2 regions of the Pseudomonas syringae genome follow, and region 1 is predicted to be linked to the other one. Evidence: predicted binding sites of a transcription regulator. Region 1 holds the regulator's gene; the other holds the start of a gene.
The links. The regulator FliA, encoded in region 1, starts transcription of late flagellar genes. The targets are predictions, from matches to a motif close to CTAAAGTTTNNNNNNNNNNNGCCGNTAA.
Positions count from the first base shown of each region.

Region 2: I9H07_RS24515 (methyl-accepting chemotaxis protein) is a predicted target of FliA. The motif match lies at 3,915-3,942, and genes of this name have one in related genera.

Region 1 covers NZ_CP066265.1:1,684,113-1,691,383, forward strand. The annotation lists gene flhF (flagellar biosynthesis protein FlhF) at 1-749, shown strand, start outside; gene fleN (flagellar synthesis regulator FleN) at 865-1,698, shown strand; gene fliA (RNA polymerase sigma factor FliA) at 1,695-2,435, shown strand; gene I9H07_RS07680 (chemotaxis response regulator CheY) at 2,688-3,062, shown strand; gene I9H07_RS07685 (protein phosphatase CheZ) at 3,082-3,867, shown strand; gene I9H07_RS07690 (chemotaxis protein CheA) at 3,901-6,141, shown strand; gene I9H07_RS07695 (protein-glutamate methylesterase/protein-glutamine glutaminase) at 6,192-7,271, shown strand, end outside.
Region 2 covers NZ_CP066265.1:5,532,649-5,539,919, forward strand. The annotation lists gene I9H07_RS24505 (Na/Pi cotransporter family protein) at 1-519, opposite strand, end outside; gene I9H07_RS24510 (class I SAM-dependent methyltransferase) at 787-1,506, opposite strand; gene I9H07_RS24515 (methyl-accepting chemotaxis protein) at 1,836-3,812, opposite strand; gene I9H07_RS24520 (LysR substrate-binding domain-containing protein) at 3,993-4,913, opposite strand; gene I9H07_RS24525 (NorM family multidrug efflux MATE transporter) at 5,071-6,453, shown strand; gene I9H07_RS24530 (putative bifunctional diguanylate cyclase/phosphodiesterase) at 6,466-7,271, opposite strand, start outside.

The DNA.
Region 1 (7,271 bases):
ATGAGCCCCGTCAGGCCTGGCGCATGTTGCTGGCCCACCTGGCACGCATGATTGCCGTCCCTGAGGTCGAGCCGCTGGAAGAGGGTGGCGTGATTGCCATGGTCGGCCCTGCCGGCATGGGCAAGACCACCACACTGGCCAAGCTCGCGGCACGTTATGTCTTGAAGTACGGCCCGCAGAACATTGCGCTGGTCAGCATGGACAGTTTCCGTATCGGCGCTCAGGAGCAGCTCAAGACACTGGGCCGCATCCTCAACGTGCCGGTCACCCATGTCGATCCCGGTCAGTCCCTGGTTCAGGCACTGGAGCCACTGTTGCGCAAACGTGTAGTGCTGATTGACACCGCCGGGCTGCAAGCCAGCGATCCGGCGCTGCGCATGCAGCTGGAAAGTCTGGCAGGCCGTGGCATCAAGTCGCGTAACTATCTGGTGCTGGCAACGACCAGCCAGAAGCAGGTGCTGACGGCGGCTTATCACAGTTACAAACGTTGTGGCCTGGCGGGATGCATTCTGACCAAGCTCGATGAAACAGCCAGCCTCGGCGAAGTCCTGAGCCTGGCGATCAGTCACGAATTACCAGTGGCCTACCTCACGGACGGCCCACGTATTCCTGATGATCTGCACATTCCACGGCGTCACCAGTTGGTCAGTCGTGCCGTGAGCGTGCAGATGCAGGATGAGCCGAGCGAGGAAGCGATGGCTGATATGTTTGCTGACCTCTATCACACCCCTGGCAAGAGAGTGGGTTAAGTGATGGATATTTTTGGAATGTCCCTGCATCAACGGTCTGCCAGGCATTGTTCATTTGTGAATGTGCGGTTCTCGGTGTGGTTTCGGTCTACGCAAGTCAAGGTAAAGAAATAACATGGGCAGCATGCATCCCGTACAGGTGATCGCGGTGACCGGCGGCAAAGGTGGCGTCGGTAAGACTAACGTGTCAGTGAACCTCTCGCTGGCCCTCGCCGAGCTTGGCCGGCGCGTCATGCTGCTGGATGCCGATCTTGGCCTGGCCAATGTCGACGTTCTGCTTGGGCTGACACCCAAACGGACGCTCGCCGATGTGATCGAGGGTCGCTGCGAGTTGCGCGACGTTCTGTTGCAGGGGCCGGGTGGCGTTCGTATCGTGCCTGCTGCTTCCGGCACGCAGAGCATGGTGCATCTGTCTCCCGCCCAGCATGCCGGCTTGATCCAGGCGTTCAGCGAGATTGGCGACAATCTTGATGTGCTGGTGATCGACACGGCTGCCGGTATCGGTGAATCAGTGGTGAGCTTCGTGCGCGCTGCTCAGGAAGTACTGTTGGTGGTATGCGACGAGCCCACGTCGATCACCGATGCCTACGCCCTGATCAAGCTGCTCAATCGCGACTACGGCATGAACCGCTTCCGGGTACTGGCCAACATGGCCCAGAGCCCGCAGGAAGGGCGCAACCTGTTCGCCAAACTGACCAAAGTAACAGACCGTTTTCTTGATGTTGCCCTGCAGTATGTGGGCGCCGTGCCGTACGACGAATGCGTGCGCAAGGCCGTGCAGAAACAGCGTGCCGTCTACGAAGCATTCCCGCGTTCCAAATGTGCACTGGCGTTCAAGGCCATTGCTCAGAAGGTTGATACCTGGCCGTTGCCAGCCAACCCGCGGGGTCATCTCGAGTTCTTCGTCGAGAGACTCGTCCACCAGACCAGCGCGGGGCCTGTGCAATGACTGCGAGCGGCTATCAGATGTACAGCAAGACTTCTCGTAACTCACAATATGAGCTGATCGAGCGGTATGCACCGCTGGTCAAGCGTATTGCCTACCATTTGCTGGCGCGTTTGCCGGCCAGTGTGCAGGTCGAGGATCTGATTCAGGCCGGCATGATCGGTCTGCTTGAAGTCTCCACCAAATACGATTCCACCAAGGGTGCGAGTTTCGAAACCTATGCCGGTATTCGCATCCGTGGAGCCATGCTCGACGAAGTGCGCAAGGGTGACTGGGCGCCTCGCTCGGTACACCGCAATACCCGCATGGTCAGTGACGCAATTCGCGCAATTGAAGCTAAAACCGGACGTGACGCTAAAGATCACGAGGTTGCGGCCGAACTCCAGTTGAGTCTTGATGATTATTACGGGATTTTGAATGATACCTTGGGCAGCCGCCTCTTCAGTTTCGACGACCTGTTACAGGACGGCGATCATGAAGGGCTGCACGAGGACGGCGCGAGCGGTTCGCTCGAGCCGTCGCGCGATCTGGAAGACGAGCGCTTCCAGGCCGCGTTGGCCGATGCAATTGCCAATTTGCCGGAGCGTGAGCGTCTGGTGTTGGCGCTGTACTATGACGAAGAGCTGAACCTGAAGGAAATCGGAGAGGTTCTAGGGGTCAGCGAATCGCGAGTCAGTCAGTTACACAGCCAGTGCGCAGCTCGTTTGCGAGGGCGTTTGGGGGAGTGGCGAGCGCGTTGACGGCAGGGCGCGACGTTTGTCGCGCGTTGTCTGCATGCCGGCTGTGCAAAGCGTTACGTGGTAACAGGATAGACGAGGCAGGGGCCTGTCGGGCAGCGTCTCGATGGGCTTTAGTCGCAGTCTTGACTGTCGTTGTGCCAAGCCCGTCTTCGTTTCGTATAGCTGGGAGTGTGCTGTGCCAGTATTGATTGAACAGCGTGTTCAGGTGCTGAACGCGTTAAAGACTGCTTGGAGGTCGAATTGGACAAGAACATGAAAATCCTCATCGTTGATGACTTCTCAACGATGCGGCGGATCATCAAGAACCTGTTGCGTGATCTGGGGTTTACCAACACGTCGGAAGCCGATGATGGTCTGACCGCATTGCCGATGCTGCAGAGCGGTGCCTTTGACTTTCTGGTGACGGACTGGAACATGCCTGGCATGTCCGGCATCGACCTGTTGCGTCAGGTTCGTGCGGATGAGCGCCTGAAGAATCTTCCGGTGCTGATGGTCACTGCCGAGGCCAAGCGTGAGCAGATCATCGAAGCTGCGCAGGCAGGGGTGAACGGTTATGTAGTCAAGCCATTCACGGCTCAAGCGCTGAAAGAGAAGATCGAAAAGATCTTTGACCGCGTCAATAGCTGATGCATGCCGTGAGGGCGCTATGGATAACACTGATTCGATGGCCGACTTTGAGTCGACCTTAAAAAGACACGCGCAAGAACTTGTCACCAGCCTTGAAAAAGGTCGTTTCGGCGAGGCTGTGCAGCTGATCCATGAGCTCAACCAGACACGTGACCGCGGCCTTTATCAGGAAGTGGGCAAGCTGACGCGCGAGCTGCACAGTGCAATCGTCAACTTCCAGATCGATCCGCATATGCCTCAGGCCGAGGAGGTGTCGCAGATCACTGATGCCACCGAGCGTCTGTCGTACGTCGTCCGGCTGACCGAGAATGCGGCCAACCGCACAATGGATCTGGTCGAGGAAAGCACGCCGCTCATGAACGGTCTGAGTACCGACGCCAAGGCGTTGAGCGAAGACTGGGGGCGTTTCATGCGCCGCGAAATCGGTGCCGAAGAATTTCGCGAACTCGCCAAGCGGGTCGATGGTTTTCTGACGCGTACCGAGAAGGAAACCCATGAGGTCTCCGCACACCTCAACGACATTCTGCTTGCCCAGGATTACCAGGACCTCACCGGTCAGGTCATCAAGCGTGTCACGCAACTGGTCACTGAAGTAGAAGGCAATTTGCTCAAACTGGTGCTCATGGCCAGCCATGTCGATCGCTTCGCAGGCATCGAACATGACGAAGAATCCATCCTTGCTGAAAAAGATCCTAAAAAACATCTCGCCAAGGGTGAAGGTCCGCAGATTCATGCCGATAAACGTGAAGACGTCGTATCCGGACAGGATGATGTAGACGATCTGCTATCGAGCCTCGGCTTCTAAGATCTGTTGACGGTTAATTTTAGGGAGCACCCCATGAGCTTCGGCGCCGATGAAGAAATCCTTCAGGATTTTCTGGTAGAGGCCGGCGAAATTCTGGAGCAGTTGTCAGAGCAATTGGTCGAGCTGGAAAGCCGACCGGATGATGCTGATCTGCTCAATGCAATTTTTCGCGGTTTTCACACTGTAAAAGGGGGCGCCGGCTTCCTCCAGCTCCATGAGCTGGTGGAGTGCTGCCATATCGCCGAAAACGTGTTCGACATCCTGCGCAAGGGCGAACGACGCGTTGATTCCGAACTGATGGATGTGGTCCTGGAAGCTCTGGACGCCGTCAACAGCATGTTTGGTCAAGTACGTGAACGGACTGATGTCACGCCCGCCACACCGGAATTGCTGGCAGCGCTGGCGCGTCTGGCCGAGCCGCAGTCCGCTGATGCGGTGGTAGCTGCGGAACCTGAGCCCGTTGCCGAGGCTCCTGCCCCGGCGGCAGCGCAGGCCGCAGGCGGTGATGAAATCACTGATGATGAATTCGAACAACTGCTGGATTCGCTGCATGGCAGCAATCCGGTATCGGCCGCTCCGGCGGCTGCGCCAGCACCGGCTGCCAGTGCAGCGTCCGGCGACGAGATCACCGATCAGGAATTTGAATCCCTGCTCGATCAGTTGCATGGCAAGGGCAAGTTTGCAGCCGATGTTGTCGCCGCCCCGGCACCTGCTGCGCAGAGCAACAAGGTTGCATCTGCCGGTGATGAAATCACTGACGACGAATTCGAGGCGCTGCTCGATCAGTTGCATGGCAAGGGTTCGTTCGACGCCGCAGTAGCCACTACGGTTGCCGCTGCCCCGGTGGCTGCGGTTGCCAAGGCTCCTGCGGCCTCGAAAGCCGCTGCGTCGGATGAAATTACCGATCACGAATTTGAAAGCCTGCTCGACGAGTTGCATGGCAAGGGCAAGTTCGAACCTCAGGCGGTGGTTGCCAAGGCGCCTGCGCCTGCGGCAGCTCCGGCACCTGCACCTGCGGCGAAGGCCGAGCCGGCCAAAGCGGCTCCAGCTCCGGCCCCGGCGCGCGCTGCGGCGCCTCCGAGCGAGAAGCCGGTCGCGACCGAAGCTGAAACCACTGTTCGCGTTGATACCGCCCGCCTGGACGAAATCATGAACATGGTGGGCGAACTGGTACTGGTGCGTAACCGTCTGGTTCGTCTGGGCCTCAACAGCGCCGACGAAGCCATGTCCAAGGCGGTTTCCAACCTGGATGTGGTGACGGCAGATCTGCAGACTGCGGTGATGAAGACCCGCATGCAGCCGATCAAGAAAGTATTCGGCCGCTTCCCGCGTCTGGTTCGCGACCTGGCTCGCCAGCTCAAGAAAGAGATCAACCTGGAACTGGTCGGCGAAGAAACCGACCTCGACAAGAACCTCGTAGAGGCGCTTGCCGACCCGCTGGTCCACTTGGTGCGCAACGCGGTCGATCACGGTATCGAAACGCCGGAAGAGCGCGAAGCCACGGGCAAGTCCCGCGGTGGCCGCGTGATTCTCTCGGCCGAACAGGAAGGCGACCATATCCTGCTGTCGATTTCCGATGACGGCAAGGGCATGGACCCTAACGTATTGCGCTCCATTGCGGTCAAGCGTGGCGTGATGGACAAGGACGCAGCCGATCGCTTGAGCGACACCGACTGCTACAACCTGATCTTCGCGCCGGGTTTCTCGACCAAGACCGAGATTTCCGATGTGTCGGGTCGTGGTGTGGGCATGGACGTGGTGAAAACCAAGATTTCCCAGCTCAACGGTTCGATCAACATCTACTCGACCAAGGGCCAGGGCTCGAAAATTGTCATCAAGGTCCCGCTGACCCTGGCGATCATGCCGACCCTGATGGTGATGCTGGGCAACCAGGCGTTTGCGTTCCCGCTGGTCAACGTCAACGAAATCTTCCACCTGAACCTGTCGACCACCAACGTCGTCGATGGTCAGGAAGTGGTGATCGTACGGGACAAGGCTCTGCCGCTGTTCTACCTCAAGCGCTGGCTGGTCAGTTCGGCCGCTCATGAAGAGCAGCGTGAAGGGCACGTCGTGATTCTCACGGTTGGCACCCAGCGCATCGGCTTCGTCGTCGATCAACTGGTCGGTCAGGAAGAAGTGGTCATCAAACCGCTGGGCAAGATGTTGCAGGGTACGCCGGGCATGTCGGGCGCCACCATTACCGGTGACGGTCGCATTGCGCTGATTCTCGATGTACCCAGCATGCTCAAGCGTTACGCCGCACGGCGTATCTGAACCCGGTGTTGCGGGCGGCCTGGCTGCCTGCAACGCCTATTGGAGTGTTTATGGCAGTCAAGGTCCTGGTGGTGGATGATTCCGGTTTCTTCCGCCGCCGTGTCACGGAAATTCTTTCTTCGGACCCCAACATTGTTGTTGTCGGCACCGCTACCAATGGCAAGGAAGCAATTGAGCAGGCGCTGGCGCTCAAGCCTGACGTCATCACCATGGACTACGAAATGCCGATGATGGATGGCATTACGGCAGTTCGTCACATCATGCAGCGTATCCCCACCCCGGTCTTGATGTTCTCGTCGCTGACGCACGAAGGTGCGCGCGTGACGCTGGATGCGCTGGACGCCGGTGCTGTGGATTTCCTGCCCAAGAATTTCGAAGATATCTCGCGCAACCCGCAGAAAGTCAAACAACTGCTGTGCGAGAAGATCAACAGCATTTCCCGCAGTAACCGCCGTTCGAGCGGTCTGGGTGCGACGAGTGCATCGCCTGCGGCGGCCGCTCCACCGCTGTCCAGCCGTGCTCCCGCGCCTGCATCTTCTACGCCTGCCCGGACTGCGCCACCGCGTGCTGCAGCACCTGCCCCGGCAGCGCCGGCCCACAGTCACGCTCATCATGCACCCGCGCACGCGACGACAACCGGCACCGCCAAGCGCAAGGCGTACAAGCTGGTCGCCATCGGCACGTCGACGGGTGGCCCGGTAGCATTGCAACGGGTGCTTACCCAGTTGCCAGCCAATTTTCCGGCACCGCTGGTGCTGATTCAGCACATGCCTGCGGCGTTCACCAAGGCCTTCGCCGAGCGCCTCGACAAGCTGTGCAAGATCAGTGTCAAGGAGGCAGAGGACGGCGATGTTCTGCGTCCGGGTCTGGCGCTGCTGGCACCCGGCGGCAAGCAGATGATGATCGACGGTCGCGGCACGGTGAAGATTCTGCCGGGCGACGAGCGCCTCAACTACAAGCCATGCGTGGACATCACTTTCGGCTCAGCCGCCAAATCCTACGGCGACAAAGTGCTGTCTGTGGTGCTGACCGGCATGGGCGCAGACGGCCGGGAAGGCGCACGCCTGCTCAAACAGGTCGGCAGCACAGTGTGGGCGCAGGATGAAGCGAGCTGCGTGATCTATGGCATG
Region 2 (7,271 bases), 1.7 Mb from region 1:
CAGCAACAGGTCGCCGGTCAGCGAAGCAAACAGCACTTTCACCCCGGCCGCCTGAGTGATGGGCGCGGCAGCCGCGACGATCAATTGCAGCGCCAGCACGATCAGGCCCAGACCAATACCGACCCGGCCCATCTGACCGGCGCGGGTCTGCTTGCGCGACAGAAAGAACACCACACCGAGGAAAATCAGCAGCGGCGACAGCCATGACAAGTCAAATGTCAGTACGCGGGACATCAATGCCGTACCGACATCGGCCCCCAGCATGATCACCAGTGCAGGTGTCAGCGTCATCAGCCCCTGGCCGACGAAGGAGGTCACCAGCATGGCGGTAGCGTTACTGCTCTGTACCATGGCGGTCACCAGAATGCCGGCGATGAACGCCAACGGCCGTTTGGACATGTTCTGGCTGAGCAAGCGGCGCAGTTGCGCTCCATAAACACGAAGGATGCCGGTGCGCACGATATGTGTGCCCCAGATCAGCAGGGCGACAGCAGACAGCAAATCGAGCAGGGTCAGCATGCAGAAAGCCCCCTGAGGTTTGCCCGTTCAGGCGATGAATTGAAAGATGCAGCGTGTAGCGAGCGAGGACGGGTTGATAGCGCTCTACTAAGCTTTAGTCGGCCTTTGGCCTTGGCGCCAGCATCGCACAGGGCGGGAGTCATTGAAATAAAAGTGTCATAAATCAGTATTTTGATGTCGCTTACGGGCATCTGCGATGGACATGCCGCAGACAGTTCATGCGCTGGAGCCAGCTTGCCGCCCGAAGGCTGCAAGTGGATTGCCCGGTCAATCCATGGTGAATGCGACGTTGGGTTCGAGTTTCATCCCGACGGCTTTTGCGACCTTCATGCCCTTTTCATATGAAAACGATTTATCCGCAGTGGGCTGGAAAAATTCCACGAAATCCAGACTGCGACGGCTGAATACGAACCCGCCGATCAGTGGTTGATTGACTGCATAGAGGTGCGGACACAGCGCCATCATCGACGATGCGGGCACGCCGATCAGGTGTTCCTCAAGATCACCGTCCTGCTGGGCGTCCTGCGGGTAGAACCACAGCGGGGTGCTGATAAACAGGTAGGAGTCCGGCCCCAGACTGGAAAGCAGCGTCCGTACCAGCCATCGTGCAGTGTCCGCCGTCAGGTGCTCGACAACGTCCAGCAGGCAGATTATCCGGTACTGAGCAAGCCGCTCGGATGACAGCTCCTGAGCCAGACCATGCCAGATGTTGCGGTAGGTGGCGTTTTCATACAGCTGCGAATTCTGGCAGTTGGCCTCCCAGCCATCGATGCCATCTACCGACCAGTGCGCAGTGTCCGGATTCGATTTGATCAAGGCCCCCATTGTTCCGGAGCCAAAGCCGATATCCAGAACTTCTACATCAGCGCTGAGATCCTTGAGGATATGGAAAATCATCGCCTTTGGGGACACCGAATCACCTTCCACGTGGCCAGATGCAGGTGGGCAACCTTCGATGGGCTGATAGTTTTCAACATACTGCTTCATGGTCGAGATCCTTGACGGGGTCGGTAGGGGATGTGCCGGATATCTTGCTGAAGCATCCGTGTCGGGCTTTGGCGTCAGTGCAAGCAGTGTAGGGGCTTTCGAATGCCAGGCCCCCGATCCTGCGAAATGATCAGAAGTGCCTGTTCACAAGACTGTCTATCGGCCGACAGTGGTATTTTCTGAAACAGGCCCGAATTGACCTGGTACCGATGCTCCGCGCTGCATCCAGGTCCAGACGTGCATTCAAGGCTGGACGCAAAGCGTTCAGAACGGCGTGCCAATGCGGAGCATTGGCACGATATTCGGCTGGTCATAACGGCGTTGGGAACTCAACGAAACCGGTCAACCTCGTTGCGCAATTCGGTCGCCAGGCCGTTCAGTTCCTGGGCGGTGATTGCGAGGTTGGACATGACCTGGCGTTGTTCGCTGTTAGCCATGGCGATGCTTTGCAGGTTGCTGCTGAGCATGGTTGCGGTGCTGCTTTGCTCTTGGGTGGCCGTGGTAATGGCTGCGAACTGATGCCCGGCCGAACGGCTTTGCTCGTCGATCTGCGCCAGTGCAGACGCCACTTTCGAGTTGAGCGACAGGCCTTCCTGCATCAGGGTGTTGCCCTGCTGCATGGTGCTAATGGCGTTGCCGGTTTCCTGCTGGATGCTGGCGATCATGCCAGAGATTTCATCGGTGGCTTCGCGGGTACGTGACGCCAGGCTGCGAACTTCATCCGCGACGACTGCAAAGCCACGGCCTTGCTCACCGGCACGTGCCGCCTCGATGGCGGCGTTGAGGGCGAGCAGGTTGGTCTGGTCGGCGATTGACGTGATCACGCCGACAATACTGCCGATTTCCTGCGAGCGCTGGCCCAGTGTGTCGATGACTTTCGCGGTGCTGCTCAACGACGTCGCGATCTGTTGCAGCGATGAAGACGCTTCGTCCATCGACGTGCGCCCGATGCGCGTCTGCTGCGCGTTTTCCTGCGCCAGACGCTCGGTATTGCCCATGTTGTCAGCGATGTTCATCGACGTGGCGCTGAACTCCTCAACGGCACCGGCCATGCTGGTGATCTCGCCGGACTGCTGTTCCATGCCCTCGTAGGCACCGCCGGACAGGCCGGACAACGCATTGGCGCGGCTGCTGACTTCCTGCGCGGCGGTACGGATGTGCGACACCATGGACGACAGCGCTTCACTCATCTTGTTGAAGCTGCCGGACAGCTGGCCGATTTCGTCGTTGCTGGTCACATTGAGGCGTACGCTCAGATCGCCAGCGCCCAGTGCATCGGCCTGACGAACCAGTTCGGAGAGCGGACGCAGCTTGCTGCGCAGCAACCAGATGGCGCTGACCACGGCGATGATCATGGCCAGCAGGCTGCCGATAGCCAGTTGCGTACCCACGTTCCAGGTCACTTCGCTGATTTCACTGCGCGGCATGCTGGCAATGACTGTCCAGGGGCCACCGGCGAACGGCTGGCCGACGCTGTAATAGTCATCGTTACCTTCATTCCAGAATTGCGCCTTGCCCGGTTTGCTGGCGAGGTCGGCGACTGCTTTCGCGGCACTTTCCTGGGATTTGACGCCGGCAGGCGGAACCAGCCAGGTGCCTTTGTCGTCCAGCAGAGCCAGCGAACCGGTAGAGCCGATACGGAAGCTTTTGAGGTTATCGAACTGGGTTTTCTGCGCGTCGGTGTAATCGAATCCTACGAACAGTGCCGCAATGATCTTGCCGCTGCTGTCACGCACCGGGCTGTACTGGGTCATGTAATAACGATCAAACAGTACTGCTTTCCCGACATAGCTCTGACCCGCCATCAAGCGCTCGTAAGCGGCGCCTTTGCGGTCCAGTACAGTGCCGATGGCGCGCGTGCCATCCTGCTTGCTCAACGAGGTGCTGATGCGGACAAAGTCATCGCCACTGCGCACGAAAATCGTCGCCACGCCTGCGGTCATCGAGCGGAATTCATCGACTTCGGTAAAGTCGTTGTTCAGTGCTGTATCACGCAGATACAGGCCCGGCGTCGAAGTGCCGGCTACGGTTACCGGCTTGTCGGCTTGCAGGGTCAGGCCTTCGGCGAAGCGCTTCTCGAACAGACCGCTCAAGCGCTGGGTACTGTCGCGCAACGTGCTGTGAAACGTGTTGAGCTGGTCGGCGAGCAGCCTGGCTTCGCTCGACATGTGTTCTTCGCGAATGACCAGGTTGGACGCGTCCAGGGATCTCAAGGCGAACAGCGTACTGCCACTGATAACGACGGCGAGGATCACTGCCAGAGCAATACCCAGTTGCGAGGCGATTCTAGTACGGGGCTTGGACATAGAGACTCCACGCCAAATGACTGGAGTCGCCTGATCCGTGGCTTACCATTCAGCGAATATTTAGTTGGGGTTCTTCCGCCTGACAAGGCGACGTTAAGCATTGCTTCGGCCATCAACTTCGTTACTTGAGCGCGTGGCGCGACATTTATGAATGATGGCAGTTCAATACTAAACTAAATATTAATGAAGTACTTCAACTAGTGGCAACTCCATAGCCTTCACTTCTCCCAGAAGAAAATCACTGAGGCGTCTTAACCGCTCTGCGCCGGGCCTTGTGCGCGGCCAGACCAGATAATAATTTTCTCCGCTGAACACTGCCGTACGCCACGGCAGGCTCAAGCGCGCCTGCGCCACATCTTCGGCGACCATCAGCAAGTCGCCCATCGAGACCCCGTAACCGCGTGCTGCCGCAATCATCCCCAGCTCCAGCGTGTCGAATACCTGCCCGCCTTTCAGCGAGACCTTGTCGCCCAGACCCATGCGGTTCAGCCAGGTGCGCCAGTCGCGGCGGTCCGGTGTCGGGTGCAGCAGTTCTGCCCTCGCCAGTCGCTCGACATTCCACGGCGGATCCTGCAACAAGGTGGGCGACCCGACCGGTATCAGTAACTCCGGGAACAGCAGAGTGGCCTCCCAGTCCGCCGGAAAATGCCCTTGGCTGAGCAGAATCGCGCAGTCAAAAGGCTCCTGGGTAAAGTCCACGGCGTCGATGTCCATCCAGGCGCTGGTCAACTGCACTTCATTGCCGGGTTGCAGATGACGAAAACGGCTGAGCCGCGCCAGCAACCAGCGCATGGTCAGGGTCGAAGGCGCCTTCATGCGCAGGATGCCTTCCTCGGTCTGCAAGATGCTGCAGGCCCGCTCCAGCGCCAGAAAGCCATCGCGCACGCCGGGTAACAGGGAGCGTGCCGATTCGGTCAGTTGCAGGTTGCGCCCGTTACGCTGAAACAAACGGCAGGCAAAGTACTCCTCCAGCGTACGGATATGCCGACTGACCGCACTTTGGGTGATCGACAGCTCTTCTGCTGCACGCGTGAACGAGGTATGCCGTGCAGCGGCTTCAAATGCTCTTAGTGCATAAAGTGGCGGGAGATTGCGAGGCATGCGGCGCGTCCTGCTGGCGATGAACCTTTACTTTACTGCAAATCTATTCAGATGAGTTTTAGTCATGCTAAGCATCAGGTTTATCGTTTTGTGCTACGGCGTTTAAGTGCCCAGAATACGCTGCTTAACAGTCCCTTCGCCGTAGAGCACCGCCACCATGCAGCAGCCCGCCTTCAAAGAACTCTGGATTATCCTGCGCCTGGCCGGGCCGCTGATCGCGTCACAGATGGCGCACATGCTCATGGTCTTCACCGACACGGTCATGATGGGCAAAATCGGCCCGGAAGCGCTGGCGGGCGGCGGGCTGGGTGCCGCGACCTACAGCTTCATCTCGTTTTTCTGCGTCGGTGTGATGGCGGCGGTCGGTACGCTGGTTTCGATCCGCCACGGCGCGGGTGATACAGAAGGTGCGACGCGCCTGACTCAGGCCGGGTTGTGGCTGGCGTGGGGCATGGCACTGGTCGCCGCCTTGTTGTTGTGGAACCTGGAGCCGGTGCTGTTGCAGTTCGGTCAGGCCGAAGCCAACGTGCACATGGCTGCGCAATTTCTGATCACGTTGCCCCTCGCCCTGCCCGGTCTGCTCAGCTTCATGGCGTTGCGCGGCTTCACCAGTGCGCTGGGCCGCGCGGGGCCGGTCATGACCATCAGCGTGGCCGGCGCCGTTGCCAACTTCGCGCTCAATTACGCGATGATTCATCAATGGCTCGGCCTGCCGAACCTCGGGCTGATGGGCATCGGTCTGGTCACTGCCGTCGTGACCAACTGCATGGCACTGGCGCTGGCGTTGCACATCAAGCGCCATCCGGCCTACGCGGCGTATCCGATCAGCAAGGGGTTGTCGAAACTGTCGCGCAGTCACTTGAAAGAACTGTGGCGTCTGGGCTTGCCGATTGGCGGGACCTACGCGGTGGAGGTCGGGCTGTTTACCTTCGCGGCGTTCTGCATGGGGGCGATGGGCAGTACGCAGATGGCGGCGCACCAGATCGCCCTGCAAACGGTGTCCATGGCGTTCATGATTCCGGTGGGCATTTCCTATGCGGTGACCATGCGTATCGGTCAGCACTATGGCGCTGGCAACATGCTCATGGCGCGCACCGCCGGGCGTGTGGGGATCGGTTTTGGCGGCAGCGTGATGCTGATGTTCGGGATTCTGTTCTGGCTGGCCCCGCATTGGGTCATTGGTCTGTTTCTGGACATCAACGACCCGGCATTTGCCGAGATTGTCGTGCTGGCCGCGAAGTTGCTGGCCATTGCCGCCTGGTTCGAGTTCTTCGACGGTACCCAGACCATCGCCATGGGCGCGATTCGCGGGCTCAAGGATGCTCGCACCACGTTCCTGATCGGCCTGGGCTGTTATTGGCTGATCGCTGCGCCTGCCGCGTGGCTGCTCGGGTTTTATGCCGACGCTGGCGCACCGGGCGTATGGTGGGGCCTGGCGTTGGGCCTGCTCTGCTCGGCGCTGGCGCTGACCTACGCATTCGAATGGAAGACGGCGCGCCTGCTGCGTCGGGAGGCCGCAGGCGTGGCGGTGCCGGTTTAGGCCGGCACGTCGTTATCCTGAAGTCGACACGTCCGGGTATCCGGCTTCCGAACGCAGATACGTCACCAACGCCGTCATCGGCAGCGGTCTGCTGATCAGATAGCCCTGCACCTGATCGCAGCCGAAGCTGCGCAGCAAGGCCAGTTGCCCGGCCGTTTCAACGCCTTCGGCCACCACTTCCAGATTCAGGTTGTGCGCCAGATTGATCATGGCGTGGACCAGCTTGCGGTTCTCTTCGCGTGACTCCATCTGCCCGACAAAGCCCATGTCGACCTTGAGCAGCGCGATGGGCAGGCTGTTGAGGTGCATGAATGACGAATAGCCGGTGCCGAAGTCATCCAGCGAAAACCGCACGCCCAGCCGTCCCAGCGCCTCCATGGTCTGCCTGACCTGATCAGTGCGGCGCATGACGGCGGTTTCGGTCAATTCGAATTCCAGCCAGCGTGCATCGACGTCGTGCTCTTCGATCAGGCGACTGAGCGTCGGTAATAACTGGCTGTCCTGGAACTGCCGGAACGACAGGTTGATCGCCATGTGCAGCGGCGCAAATCCCTGGTCGCGCAGGACCTGCATGTCGCGCAAGGCCCGGAAGATGACCCAGTAGCCCAGCGGCACGATCAAGCCGCTTTGCTCGGCCAGCGGCACAAATTCGCTGGGTGGCAACAGCCCGCGCTCGTGATGACGCCAGCGCACCAGGGCTTCCAGACCCACGATGCGGCCGCTTTGCAGGCACAGTCGTGGCTGGTAATGCAGCTCCATCTCGTCCCGGCGCAAGGCGCGCCGTAGCTCGCCTTCAAGGTCGGCGAGGCTGCGCGCGT